DNA from 3 places in the Trichocoleus sp. DQ-U1 genome. Region 3 is predicted to be linked to each of the others. Evidence: predicted binding sites of a transcription regulator. Region 3 holds the regulator's gene; each other region holds the start of a gene.
What was found. The regulator NtcA, encoded in region 3, controls nitrogen genes in cyanobacteria. The targets are predictions, from matches to a motif close to TTTGTANNNNNNNNTACAAA.
Positions count from the first base shown of each region.

Region 1 (4,672 bases), on a different contig from region 3:
CCATTCCTCATTCCTATGACCGTTAAAAACCCTTCAAGCGTACCTGTTGCTCTCACAATTGCCGGTTCAGATAGCGGCGGCGGTGCTGGCATTCAGGCCGATTTACGGACATTTGCCTTTCACTGCGTTCACGGCACCAGTGCCATTACTTGCGTGACAGCGCAGAATACGCTGGGAGTCACGCGGGTGGATGCTTTACCGACAGCAGCAATTGTCGCCCAGATTGAGGCTGTGGTGACGGATATTGGCGTCCAAGCAGCGAAAACGGGGATGTTGCTGAATGGGGAGATTATTGCGGCTGTAGCGCAAGCTGTGGAAGGTTTCAAACTGGACAAATTAGTCGTCGATCCCGTCATGGTATCGCGCACGGGTGCCCAGCTGATTGACAATAACGCTGTGGCAACGTTGCGGGATGTCTTAATCCCCAAAGCAGCGATTGTGACCCCCAACCGCTACGAAGCTCAATTACTGAGCGGATTGCCGATTCATAACTTGGATGATATGCGCTCTGCTGCCCAACGGATTTATCATTTGGGAGGTGGTGCGGCTGTATTAGTGAAAGGAGGCGGAATGGAGGGGAATCTACGCGGCATCGATATCTGGTTCGATGGGCACCATCTGGAAACCTTGAAAACCGCAACCGTAGAGACGACCAATACTCACGGCACAGGGTGTACGCTCAGTAGCGCGATCGCGGCTAATCTAGCCTTGGGCAAAGATCGGTGGTCTGCGGTTCAAAAAGCCAAAGATTATGTCACCACTGCTCTAAAATACGCTTTAGCCATTGGTCAGGGTCAAGGGCCAGTGGGACACTTTTTTCCCCTCCTACAATCGGAGAATTAAAACAATCGGAGAATACAAAGGTTATAGCAATGACACCGTAAAGATCGATTGGGGCACATTACTAGTTGATTAAATAGCAAATTTGTTAAAAAATGGCTGTCAGAGTCGCCTCACTTTCCATTATTGTTGCCTTACCAAACTTAAACTAAATCCATGATGTCTAATCCCTCGACCCGCTCGCCAATGCAAAATGCTTATATTTCTGAGCAGACTCCCCAAAGCCCAATGAATACCTACCGTCCCTCAGTGCCAATTTCGGTTTACAAAGAACTCTCAGCAGAGTTACAAACAGCGCAAGCGATGCTGGACTCGCTGAATTCCCAGAATCAGCAGTTAGCCAAAGAAAATCAACAGCTGCGCCAAGAAATCGAAAAAGTTGTTCAGTCAGCTTTGCACGCACAACAGGTAGTAACTTCGTTTCCCTCCGGGGGTCGAGTTGAAGTTCCCCCTCCCTCCATTGAACCGGAAATTCGGACTGGATCAAACGCAACACCTAAGCGGCGTCCTCCGCAGCCTCCTCGTTCTCCTCGTTCGGCTGCGATCGCTCCGCCAGTGGAAGTTCTACCTCCTTCCCCTCCCAAAGCGGAACCAGCACCATTACCTGATTTTTCAGAAAGCTTGGTAATCGAACAAGAAGAAGGTCGGTATCGTCGCCCAACTCAGCCAGAGCGTTCCGCAGATGTGAGTGGCTGGTGGTTAATCATCGTCATCTTTTTGATTGTGGCGACAGCGTTTGGCACTGGCTTTTTGATTGTGCGTCCGCTTTTGAATAATAGTCGTTGAGCTTGCTGGTTGACGGCTGAAAGATTAACTCTGCTAGGAGTCGGAAGAACCGGGTGCATCTGCCTGGAACAACCGCTTTGATACAAATGGGGAAAATATTGCCAAACCCGCGCATCTTCACTGTACTGTCAAGTCAAACGCTGTCAAGGTAACGAGTCAGTGATATCCAGAGAAACCCCTTAGTTAGGGTTGGCATAATAGATGCCTCTGGTGGGAGTGAAGAGCAATATGTATCATATAATACAAAAATCTTTGTTTGAGCAGTGATAAAACATAGCCGCCGCTTTACGAGTACCTTTGGTTGTACAAATTGATTGTACAGATCAAATCCAGAACGAACTGAGGAGTTAGAAGCTTGAAAAAAGTTGAAGCGATTATCCGGCCTTTTAAACTCGACGAAGTTAAAATTGCGCTAGTCAATGCGGGAATTGTGGGAATGACCGTTTCTGAAGTCCGAGGATTTGGGCGGCAGAAAGGCCAAACCGAACGTTATCGCGGTTCCGAGTACACGGTTGAGTTTCTGCAAAAACTTAAAGTAGAGATCGTTGTTGAAGACAGCCAGGTTGATATGGTGATTGAGAAAATCATTGCCGCTGCCCGAACGGGTGAAATCGGTGATGGTAAGATTTTTGTCAGCCCGGTAGAGCAGGTCATCAGAATTCGGACGGGGGAAAAGAATCTGGAAGCTGTCTAAGTCAGGACTGAGGACTGAGGACTGAGGACTGAGTCATCAAGGTTAGAAGTCAGGAGTCATTAAAAATCAGAAATTAGAATTTTTGGCGATCGCAAAATTCTGATTTCTGGTTACTGGATTTCTAACTTCTGGACTCAACCCTCAGTCTTTAAAGTCTGTAGCTGGGGTAAGAGAATTTTAAAAGCTTGACCGCGATGGCTCCACTGACGCTTCAACTCAGGAGTCATTTCCGCAAAGGTCATTTGCTCTTTGGGAACGTAAAAAATCGGATCGTAGCCGAATCCTCCCGTACCGCGAGGGGCGTGGAGAATTTCGCCGCGGCAAACTCCTTCGGCTTGCAGGGCGATCGCGCCATCGGGACGAGCGATCGCGATCGCACACACAAATTGGGCTTCCCGATTCAGTTCGTTGCCGAGTTCATTCAACAGGCGTTCAATTCGATCGGGGTCGGTTTTGCCGTAACGAGCGGAATAAATACCAGGTGCGCCCTCTAAGGCGTCTACTTCCAAGCCAGAATCATCTGCGATCGCCCACTCTCCAGTCGCCTCTGCCACCTGGGATGCCTTCAGACAAGCGTTAGCCATGAAGGTGTCACCCGATTCCTCAATCTCCAGTTCCTCTGGCTTCAGGGTCAATTCCCAGCCAAATCCGCTTAAATACGTCTGCATCTCTCGCAGCTTGCCTGGATTTCCCGTAGCGACTACCAACACAGTCATCGCGATCGCTCCCTTGCTGAAATAAATAAACGCCTACACGATTATAGAAACCTGTTTTTGCAGAAGTTAAATTTTTTGGCTGGCGATCGCTATCTGAAACTTGTAAAAAATCACCCATTCAGGTGAACGAAACAGCGGAACTAACTCGCACGATAGCAGCGTCAAGCGTTTTATCTGCTATATGCATTCGATGAGCGTTGGAGTGCCGCTCGTCTCACCTAACACGCTCTCCGCTTGCAAAAACAACTCTATTGAGGTTTCTATGAGACAGATTTTCAAAAAACACTCCAAAGCCGTAAACCCCGGTGAAACAGTTCACCAGTCCGAGCGAATTTTTGCCGTTTTAGTTCTAACTGGCGTCCTGTCTTTAGGCGCAGGTCTGACACTGTTACAAACCGCATTTGCTGCCCCAGCCGGACTTTCTGAGTCTATCACCAGACTGGTTAAGGTTAAAGACCAGAAAGTGGGGCAAAATCTTGACCGTAAGCAAGCTAATCGCTTACCGCCTCGAATTGCTAACGCTGTTCGTCAAGATTTGTCGCGTCAAACTGGCATCGCTCCGGGAAAGCTCAAGATTACTCAGTTTAGCCAGGAAACTTGGCCTGATGGCTGTTTAGGACTTCCGAAATTGGGTGAATTTTGTACTCAAGCATTAGTTCCCGGTTGGCGTGTTGTCGTGTCTAGCAATAACAAAACTTGGGTCTATCGCACCAATTCTACAGGGCAAGTTTTACGTCAAGAAAAGTCGAATACTCCTGGCAGTAACATCCCAGGAAACTTCCCCAAATCTGTTGCCAATGCTGTGATTTCTGATGCCTCCACGCAGCTGGGTTTGCCGGTAAACCAGATTCGCGTCGTCCAGGCCGAACAGAAGACTTGGCCTGATGCGTGTCTAGGGATTTACGCACCTGATATTTTGTGTGCGCCAGCGACAGTAGAAGGGTGGCAGGTGACGGTAGAAGCCAGCGGAAAACGCTTGGTCTATCGCACGAATGCAGCTGGTTCTGTCGTGAAGGTGGATCAACTCGCGAGTTTGCCGAATTCCGTTCGAGATGCAGTCTTAAGGGAAGCTTCCAGACAGTTCAAAGTGCCCACTACCGAACTCAGCATCGTTCAAGCTCAACAGTACAATTGGGATAGCTGTCTGGGTTTGGGCGGTATTAACGAGAGTTGTCTTACTAATGCAATACCTGGGTGGCAAGTGACTGTACAAAGCAAGCTACAACTGTTGGTTTATCACACCAACAGCGATGGTTCCATTATTAAGTTCAATCAAGCAGCAAGTAAACTAAGCGATGCTGGTATCCTCAAGCCAATGCCAATCCCGACTAGCGAACTACCACCATCCTTAGATAAAAATGTGGTGTTTCGAGCGATTGCCAGTGGCGGTTTTACTGGCAGAACCTACGAAACTGTTTTACTCAATGACGGAAGCTTGATGCGGGTTCGTATCGGCGATGCTAATGACTCCGAACGTAGCGTTCTCCGCATTCCTGTGCAACAGGTACGACAGTTTCAGCAATTGCTAGAACAGCAGCAATTTGCCCAATTTAAGAACCTGAGTTACCCAGCACCCAGTGGTGCTGCCGATCACATCACCTACACCCTTAGCAGCCGCAAGGGTACAGTTCGCTAC
Region 1 is NZ_JAMPKB010000025.1:72,372-77,043, forward strand. Features, by position in the region: gene thiD (bifunctional hydroxymethylpyrimidine kinase/phosphomethylpyrimidine kinase) at 16-843, shown strand; gene NDI34_RS12835 (hypothetical protein) at 997-1,626, shown strand; gene NDI34_RS12840 (P-II family nitrogen regulator) at 1,982-2,320, shown strand; gene rdgB (RdgB/HAM1 family non-canonical purine NTP pyrophosphatase) at 2,455-3,036, opposite strand; gene NDI34_RS12850 (hypothetical protein) at 3,299-4,672, shown strand, end outside.
Region 1: the regulator NtcA is predicted to act here: its motif matches at 1,854-1,873, upstream of NDI34_RS12840 (P-II family nitrogen regulator).

Region 2 (4,672 bases), on a different contig from region 3:
AACCAATTGCTGCCAAAACCGATACCTGTGGCAGTGGTGACGGTAAATGAAGCAGGAACATTTAGGCTGGCATGAGAACTGAAGATAATCCCCGCTGGATTCATCAAGAACAGGTTAGAGTTTCCTCCCGTGACTTGGATTAATCCATTGATATAAGAAGCATTCCCACCTGTAACCCGCCCTAAGATATTTTGAATATTAGGGTTAGAAAGAAAGTTCGCAATTTCCCCAGAATTTAATCCTAGCTGCTCAAAGCTATGAAAAAGATTTGCTTGATCTTTTGAAAGCGTGCCGCCACTAATGTTAAAACGGTTCCCCTCTGGAGTAACAATTGTGCCGGTGCCGTCAGCCGCTGGGGTAATCGGCTGTGCTTGTACTGGTTGAAGCGAGTTAGCGATCGCTGTTAGTGAAAACACTACCAGTAACAGCCTTATATTTCTAACGGCTGACATATTTATGCACTTACCCTGTTGTCAATATCCCTAAAGTAACATTGACAGATTCAACGTGTTAGGAATGCTTTTATTTGTTTTAGCTCCTAAGAGCGATCGCCATCTGTAAATAAATAAAATTGTCTGGCTTCCAGACGGCTCAATATTGGGAAGCCAAACAATTTTGTATCTTCTCTATTCTATTGATTGTGCTGATTATGCGATCGCGGGTTTGAATCCCCGCTCGCCTATCAACAATTTTTAACGGAAGTTGCCTGGATTCAGTCGAGGATTGGCTCGATTCGAGCGCATAGGCACTCCGCCTTTCAACTGGGTGCCGGTGCCACCATCAGCTCGATCTAAGAAAGGTCGCAAGTTAACGCTTTGTGACCTACGGCTGGAGCGGTTGGTGGTTCCGCCGAGGGAAGATAAGCCCAAGTTTAAGAGATCGTTGAGCATCTGAGCATCCCGACCCCCAACAAAGGTATTGACGCCCTCTGTCACCTGTCCGCTGTCAGCAATGCTGATATTTTGGAAAACGCGATCGCGGATTAACTGCGGATTTTCACCGGGAGGTACAGTCAGGACAATCCGACAGTCTGGATTTTTCTGAGTCGTGATGCAAACAACGTTGTAGTTATTTTCCACCGATGCCCGCATTTCCTGAAGACCATCGGGTCGATAAGATTCTAATCTGCGACTAATTTCGTTACAACGTCTCTCCGCAGTCCAACCACCGCCTAAAGGACTGGGAGTTGCCCAAGCATAAGCTTGATCGGGTTGACTTTTCGGGTGATACATCACCATATACTGACTGTTCGTTAGCTGGCAGGTAAACCGTGGCTTGTTAGCAGTTGTACTATTCTCTGATTCCGTTCCTGGGCTAGTGGTGCTATCTGGACTCCCATCGGTGTCTACCACAACATCCCCGTCCGAGGTCTGAGTATTCTCATCTTCTACACCCGGCAGTTGCGCTTGCTGAACAGAACCTGCAAAGGCGATACCGCTATTCAGTAGCATTGCTACACCAGCAGATAAAGCCACACTTTTGACCACTAAGGACTTTGCTTCAAACGCGAACCTAGACAGATGTGGTGACATATCAACAATCCTCCTGTATATTTTTTGACTATCGTTAGCATCATTTGAATTAAATGAGCTAATTTCATAAATCTTTATAAATCGGTCTTCGTAGCGTATACTACGAAAGCACGACTAGAATCCCCCGCTTCCCTGGTAGGAATAAGGGTAAGAAGTCAGGAAAATAGAGCGTGTTTTTTGAAAATTGTCAATCAGTGGGTACTGTTTATCGTGTATCCAATGTTGCACAACATACCCCCCTAGATGCCATAGTGACGGGAAAACCGAAGCAAAGTTCCCGCAGAACCCTTAAATCATTCAAAAGGAGAAAACAATGTTGTTGGAGGCACAAAAGCCGCTGACAGTTCCCAGACATTTCCTGGAACCGCCTGCGTCCCTAAGCCCAACGCTACTCATGTTTCTAGCCGCCGTAGCGATGGTTGTGCTATCAAACTTTGGTTATTGGCTCTGGGAGTGGCCTCACTGGTGTTGCTTTATCACAAACACGATCGCCTTGCACATTTGTGGAACGGTGATTCATGATGCTTGTCATAATTCTGCCCATCGTAACCGAGTCATCAATGCCATCCTGGGACATGGCAGTGCGCTGATGTTAGTCTTTGCCTTCCCAGTATTTACTAGGGTTCATTTGCAGCATCATGCCCATGTCAATGACCCGGAAAACGATCCAGATCATTACGTTTCTACTGGCGGACCCCTGTGGTTAATTCCGGTGCGGTTTTTATACCACGAAGTATTTTTCTTTAAACGGCAGCTGTGGCGAAAATATGAACTTTTAGAATGGTTCTTAAGCCGCTTGTTTGTGGGGACGATTTTCTATATTTCAATTCAGTACCACTTCTTAGGCTACATTCTCAATTTTTGGTTTATCCCGTCTGCCCTAGTAGGATTGGCGCTGGGATTGTTTTTTGATTATCTGCCGCATCGCCCGCATCAAGAACGCGATCGCTGGAAGAATGCCAGAGTTTACCCCAACCCCATCCTCAATTTGCTGATCATGGGGCAAAATTACCACCTCATTCATCATTTGTGGCCTTCCATCCCCTGGTATCACTACCAGAATGCTTATTACGCCACCAAGCCCCTCTTAGATGAAAAAGGCTGTTATCAAACTCTGGGAATCTGGCAAGGAAAAAATTTCTGGAGCTTTTTATATGACGTTTTTTTAGGCATCCATTTTCACAACAAATCACCTAAAAACCTAGAAAATAGCTAATAAATGTCATTAGTGATTCGTCAATGACTAGGGACGAATCACTAATGACAAAAAACCTCAGCGATGAAACGACTGAATCGTTGACTGCGAGGATAAGCTAACCTGAGACAAACTCCAATCCGGTCTTAGGCTTTTAGCTCCCCGCAGATAAGGATGGTAAATCGGTGGATGGGAAGCTGGCAAATTGACGTGAATTAAGAAGCGGATGCAACGCTCCAGCCCTCCCTCCACGTGCATTTGCTGAACATCAAGCAGAGGGACATTGTCCCAGTGGGGACGAGAGCGAGCGATCGCAGCGGGAAAGATCGCATCTAGATCCCGCGTTACCGAGAACGTGGCACTAATAATTAGATCGGGATGTAGTTGATTGTGTACTTCTAATTCATCGAGTAGTTCCGCTACCACTTCTCGAATTGCCTCAGCCGTGTTTTGTGAGGCAGTTGTTGCCCCGCGAATCGCTCGAACTCGCCACTCCACGCAAGCATCCTCCATTTTATAATTGGGATTTTGAATTTTAGATTTTGGATTTCAGAATCATCTATAATCTAAAATCTAAACTTCATACTAGGGTCGGTAAAGCCACAACGGCTGACCACTGGTAGAAAGTTCAAATTCTAACCAGTCTATCCCAGCTGATAGACTAGATGCCCCTTGAACTCTGCTTGATACCACACGATTCCAGAAAGGTTTGCGTTCTTCCAGGGTGTAACACTTCGTTTTTTCGGGATCGAGACCGACCAGTTCCGCAGCCCAACGGCGGGCATCTTCCTCAGTGCCGAGCCGGTCAACAACCCCCAGTTCTAACGCTTGTTGACCTGTGAAAATGCGACCATCGGCAAAACTTTTAACCGTTTCGGTTGTCAGCTTCCGAGCCTCAGCAACCGTTTGCACAAATTGCTGATAACTGACGTCAATCAGGTCTTGGAGAATATTCTTTTCCGGCTCGGTGAGTTCCCGGTCAAAAGCCAGAATATCTTTATAAGGACCCGATTTGATCACCTTGAAAGAAACGCCAATCTTTTCTAGCAAGCGCTCCAGGTTGTTTCCCCGGAGAATTACACCGATACTGCCGGTAATTGTGCCTGGGTTGGAAACAATGTGTTCGGCTCCCATCCCAATGTATACTCCCCCAGATGCGGAGATATTGCCAAAGCTGGCAACAATTTTCACCTTTTTTTGCAGGCGAGTCAGGGCTTCATAGATTTCTTGAGAATCCCCAACCGTACCCCCAGGACTATCAATGCGTAGCAGTAAAGCTGGAAACTTTCGTTCTTCAACCGTTTTCAGGCTTTCTAGAACTTGTTTTCGGGTAGTACTGCCAATCGCACCAGTCACTTCAATCCGAGCAATTTGTTTACGAAACTTAGGCTGAAAAGGCCAGATCATGAGCAGGCAAGCGATGAATCGTGAATGAATGAGCGAATTAGAGAAGGAAGCAAATCCTGCAAAACAGTAAGTGTTTCCCTAGGAATGCTGGCTCTTTCTCTAGTTTGCACGATCCGCATCGGTTTCGTTGGGTTGCGGGTGAAGCCTGAAAGCTTATCAGAAAAAAGGTTTTCCCTAGCTCCCCGAATTTAACAGGTACTTACAAGTAAAAACTTACCCTTTTGTCGGCATCCCCACAATTTGCCAAAACGCCTTAACAGAACTACATATTAAGTACAATTAAGTAAATAAACGCGCAACCAGCCAGAATAAAGAGCAAGAAACTGGAAAAATTTTTGATAAATCCGGTGGCGACTTCTGGAAGGGCAGCTCGTGATGACCTGCTTCAAGAGTGCTGATTTGGCTCTGTTATGTACGCCCACAAAGAACTTTTATGCAGCTAAAACTCACAGAATCCAAAATTCCGTTGGCACCCTTGCTGCTGATTGCCCCCTTTTTCTTGTGGGGAACGGCGATGGTGGCAATGAAGGGTGTTATC
Region 2 is NZ_JAMPKB010000016.1:49,931-54,602, forward strand. Features, by position in the region: gene NDI34_RS09190 (CHAT domain-containing protein) at 1-452, opposite strand, end outside; gene NDI34_RS09195 (COP23 domain-containing protein) at 693-1,532, opposite strand; gene crtR (beta-carotene hydroxylase) at 1,846-2,748, shown strand; gene aroH (chorismate mutase) at 2,806-3,225, opposite strand; gene sppA (signal peptide peptidase SppA) at 3,313-4,134, opposite strand; gene NDI34_RS09215 (DMT family transporter) at 4,568-4,672, shown strand, end outside.
Region 2: the regulator NtcA is predicted to act here: its motif matches at 1,620-1,639, upstream of crtR (beta-carotene hydroxylase).

Region 3 (4,672 bases):
AGTGCGGAATACAACTTGATTGGGTGCGGCGTCTGCAAAGACTTGTACCTGCTTTTCTCCCTGGACATAGTTACCAGCCGAAAAAACTCGGACTACATAGTTTCGACCATCCTGAATCTGGTTGATCAGTTGCTCTACCTGTGCCTCTGTAATTTGCACGACCCGTTCGTTCGCCACCTTGTTGAGACCGGGTTGGGTCGCTTTAATCGCTGTCCGATTCGCTTCCCGTAACAGCTGCTCAATGACCTGTCGGGCTGCGGCTGGCTCGACAATACGAAAAACGCCAGCCGCCAGAACCTGACCGCGCAGCAGTGCCAGACTACCCTGACGCAAAGTTTGATAAGACTGGTAATACTGTTCTAAGGTTGCCACTTCCTGCTCTAGGGAAGCTTGTTGTTTTTCGAGTTCTTTAAGGCGATTTTCTCGCTGGGCAATCACCTCATCTCGTTGAGAAATTTTGTTATCAAGTAGAGATAAGGCTTTGTCTCGCTGGGCAATTTGCTCATCGCGATCGCTCAGGCTCTTCCGAAAGGTAGCAAGTTTCTCATCAAGTTCCACAAGGGCTTGATCCCGCTTGAGAATTTGCTCATCGCGTTGGCTAATTGCTCGGTCTTGCTGGGCAATTTTTTGGTCGCGCTGAGTCACTTTCGCTTTGAATTCAGTAATTTCAGCTCTGACTTGATTTCGCTGCTGGAGCAATTCTTGGCGTTCTGCTTGAAGTTGTTGGATTTCGGAACGTAGCGTCTTGGCTTGCCCTGAGACAGATGTAAGCTGTTTTTGGGTTTGCTGAAAGCTGCTGGCAACCCGGGTCAGTTCGCTTTGAGTCTGATTTAGTTGCGCCTCCGTCTGGCCTTGTTTAGCCAGCGCGGCTGCCAAAGATCGATTAATCGCATCTAAGCGCTGCTGGGCGACAGATTGCTGGGTGCGAGCCTGAGCGAGTTCCTTCTCTACTTGCTCTTTTTGGGCGGCGGTTTTAGCAAGTTCGCTTTCGGTCTTCCGTTTCTGCTCGTTTGCTTTGGCAATATCCTTACTTGCTGTTTTGAGTTTTTTCTGGACTTCTTGAAGTCTAAAAACTCCAATCCGCAATTGTTCGCTGGTCGCGAAGATGATTGTTAGTGTTGAGGCAGAAATCGTTAGTCCCGTTAGAATCGTTACTAAAACAGCTGTTTTGCGGGGACGCAGATTGAACAACGACAGGCGTGCTTTTCCCACGCGCGTGCCAATGCGATCGCCCACCGTTGCGATGACGCTTCCCAACACTAAAATAGACAAAATCAGGAAGAGCGCACTGTCGGTCATTGTCTGCTACAGTCATTCCAGTTACAGCCTATCGCATCGCAGGCTAGAGAAAGGGTTAACAGGAATTAAAGATCGAAGGTGAAATCGGAAAGGTTAAAGGTTGGAAGGTTGAAAACTATCCGCTTAAAACCTGACACCTTTTAACTCAACTCCCGACTAAATGTTAAAACTGGATAACCTGCTCGCGCTACCATGCCGTTTTAACCAACAACCTAACCTACAACCTGACGAGAGCCTCTAGCTGTTTTCAAGTAAACTGCTGACTCAGTGTAACTGGGTTGTGTACCGTAATTTTTTTCTTGTGGATAGAAATCATTTTTTCCTCCCGCAAATCTCCCAGTAAGCGGGTGACAGTTACCCTGGTGGAGCCGATTGCTTCTGCGATCGCTTGATGAGAAAGCTTCAGATCGATCGTAATTCCATTGGCGGTAGGAACGCCAAAATCACGGCACAGAATCAATAGAAAACTCACCAAGCGGGATCCCATATCTCGGTGAGCTAATGTCTCAATCATCATTTCTGTTTGCAAAATGCGCGAAGAAAGCCCTCGCAGCATCAACATCGATAGCTCCGGATTATCCTTGAGCGATTGCTCTACCTGATCGATCGGTGCCGAAAGCAGCTCCACTGGCGTAAATGCTACAGCGTGATAAAACCGATCCGAACGATGCCCTGTAATTAAGGACAGTACTCCAAAAACGCTGTTTTCTCGCAGCAGCGCCACGGTAATTTCTTCCCCAGCTTCATACACGCGAGACAGCTTTACTGCACCTTTGAGCAAAAAGTATACCCGTTCAGCCGGGTCTCCTGGGAAAAAGATCGTCTTGCCCCGCTCAAAAGTTTCCACCACGGGTGGAAACGCCCCACCTCCCAGTTGACGGAACACAGCTGCTAGCGGTCTATCTTGCGTCACTGCCACTTCCTTTTTCCTAAATGCTGCCCTACAGACTTCTGCAACTTTCTGTCGGAGGAACTTTAACCATAGCAAAACAACTATGAGAGTTTTCTGACATTAGACACAGATAAACTGACTTCCAAGCGGTTTTTGTGCTATTTGATACAAAATTTTAAAGTAGTTTCCCCGGCTACCTTCTTTAGTTCTCTCCCTGCTCAAGGCAAGTAAGATTATGACGGAAAATGTTGATATCTTGACAGTATCTGCGCTATCGGGTGGGATGCATGGTGAGTAAGGAGGCACGCTCCTTACCCGTACTAGACAGCCTCGCTCCGGGCGATCGCGATCTTGAATACTCCCCTAAATCGGATATCCTCTAATATTGCCTTCAAAATCGACATTTATGCTAGATTTAACCGGAAAAAACGCCCTTGTCACCGGCATTGCCAACAATCGATCGATCGCCTGGGGGATTGCTCAGCAACTGCACCAAGCGGGTGCGAATCTAGGAGTGACTTACCTGCCAGACGACCGAGGCCGCTTTGAAAAAAAAGTGGCAGAGTTGGTAGAACCCCTCAACCCCAGCTTATTTTTACCCTGCGATGTCCAGAATGAGACCCAAATTCAGTCTACATTTGACGCCATCCGCGATAAGTGGGGCAAGCTAGACATCCTGATCCATTGTCTTGCTTTTGCGAACAAGGAAGATTTATCAGGTGATTTTAGTACCACTACCCGTGCTGGCTTCACCCAAGCTCTAGAAATTAGTACCTATTCGCTGGTACAACTTGCTGGGTCAGCAAAACCACTGATGACAGAAGGTGGCAGCATTGTCACGCTGACTTATCTAGGCGGCGTTAAGGTGATCCCCAACTACAACGTAATGGGAATTGCCAAGTCTGGATTGGAAATGAGTGTCCGTTACCTGGCATCTGAATTAGGTCCACAGAATATTCGCGTGAATGCAATTTCGGCAGGTCCTATCCGCACTTTGGCATCGTCGGCGGTAGGTGGCATTCTGGATATGATCCATCACGTTGAGGAAGTAGCACCGCTGCGACGCACTGTAACTCAGAAAGAAGTGGGAAATGCGGCTGCTTTCTTGTGTAGCGATTTGGCAAGTGGCATTACAGGTCAGGTGCTATATGTCGATGCGGGATACGAGATTATGGGGATGTAAAAAGAATCAAACATTAAAAATTAAAAATTAAAAAGCAAAGATTCTGCTAATTTTTAATTTTTAATTTTGCATTTTTAAGGCTTTCGCGTCTCCCAAATGCTCAGTAACGTAGGATAATAAACTTAACTTTATTTTCTTGAGTGAGCATCTGCGATGCAGGCACGCGATCGCCAATTTCCACCTTCTCCAAGCATTGAACAGCTTTTGTCTCCTCGCATGGCAAGGGTTCCCCGCAAGACGGGCGAAACGGATGTTATCGTCACCGTCAAATTAGACGGGAATGGCACTTGCAATGCCAAAACCGGCATTCCGTTTTTAGACCATATGCTGCATCAAATCGCCTCTCACAGCCTGATTGATTTGGATGTAGCCGCGACGGGAGACTTGGAAATTGATGACCACCATACCAATGAAGATGTGGGAATTACCCTAGGAATGGCGTTGCATCAAGCACTGGGCGATCGCAAAGGAATTGTCCGATTTGGGAATTTCCTCGCCCCTCTCGATGAAGCGTTGGTTCAGGTAGCGTTAGATTTTTCCGGACGCCCCCACCTCAGCTATGGCTTAGAGATTCCCACTCAGCGAGTCGGGACTTATGACACCCAGCTGGTGCGGGAATTTTTTGTGGCGTTGGTCAATCACAGCCAGATGACGCTGCACATTCGCCAACTCGATGGAATTAATTCGCACCACATTATTGAAGCGACGTTCAAAGCGTTTGCGCGATCGCTCCGCATGGCAATCGAAGTTGATCCCCGTCGTGGCGGTACGATCCCCAGTTCTAAAGGCGTGTTATAGGTCTCCTTGCAAATACACTCCGATAAAGGCAACGAGAGCCGGGGAAATCCTCACCAGGCTCTCGCTTCATTCTGCTGAAGTTTCCGCGACCACTGACTCTCAATTCTTCTATGTCTTCAGAAATGAGAACTTATGGAAGAGGTTTGCGGATATAGCCATATTTATTGCCAATCTTAACTTTTGCTAGCCCTTGCGAAAAAGATTGAGCGCTATCAAATTGGGGTTTAATTACGAATTTGCCACTCTTATTGATATAGCCCCATTTGTCGCCGTTCTTTACCGCTGCTAGGTCTTCTGAAAAGTTATAAATATTATCAAATTGTGGGGGAATGACAACATTGCTTGCCTTGTCAATATAGCCTACCTTAGTGTCTATCGTTATGCCCGCCAGCCCTTGAGAAAAGTCCCCAGCCCAATCAAATTGGAGTGGAATAACAAGATATCCCATTCTGTCAATATAGCCCCACTTATTATTACTGGATATCACTGCTAGTCCTTCC
Region 3 is NZ_JAMPKB010000019.1:29,829-34,500, reverse strand. Features, by position in the region: gene NDI34_RS10455 (DUF3084 domain-containing protein) at 1-1,299, opposite strand, end outside; gene ntcA (global nitrogen regulator NtcA) at 1,547-2,218, opposite strand; gene fabI (enoyl-ACP reductase FabI) at 2,598-3,374, shown strand; gene hisB (imidazoleglycerol-phosphate dehydratase HisB) at 3,528-4,172, shown strand; gene NDI34_RS10435 (WG repeat-containing protein) at 4,303-4,672, opposite strand, start outside.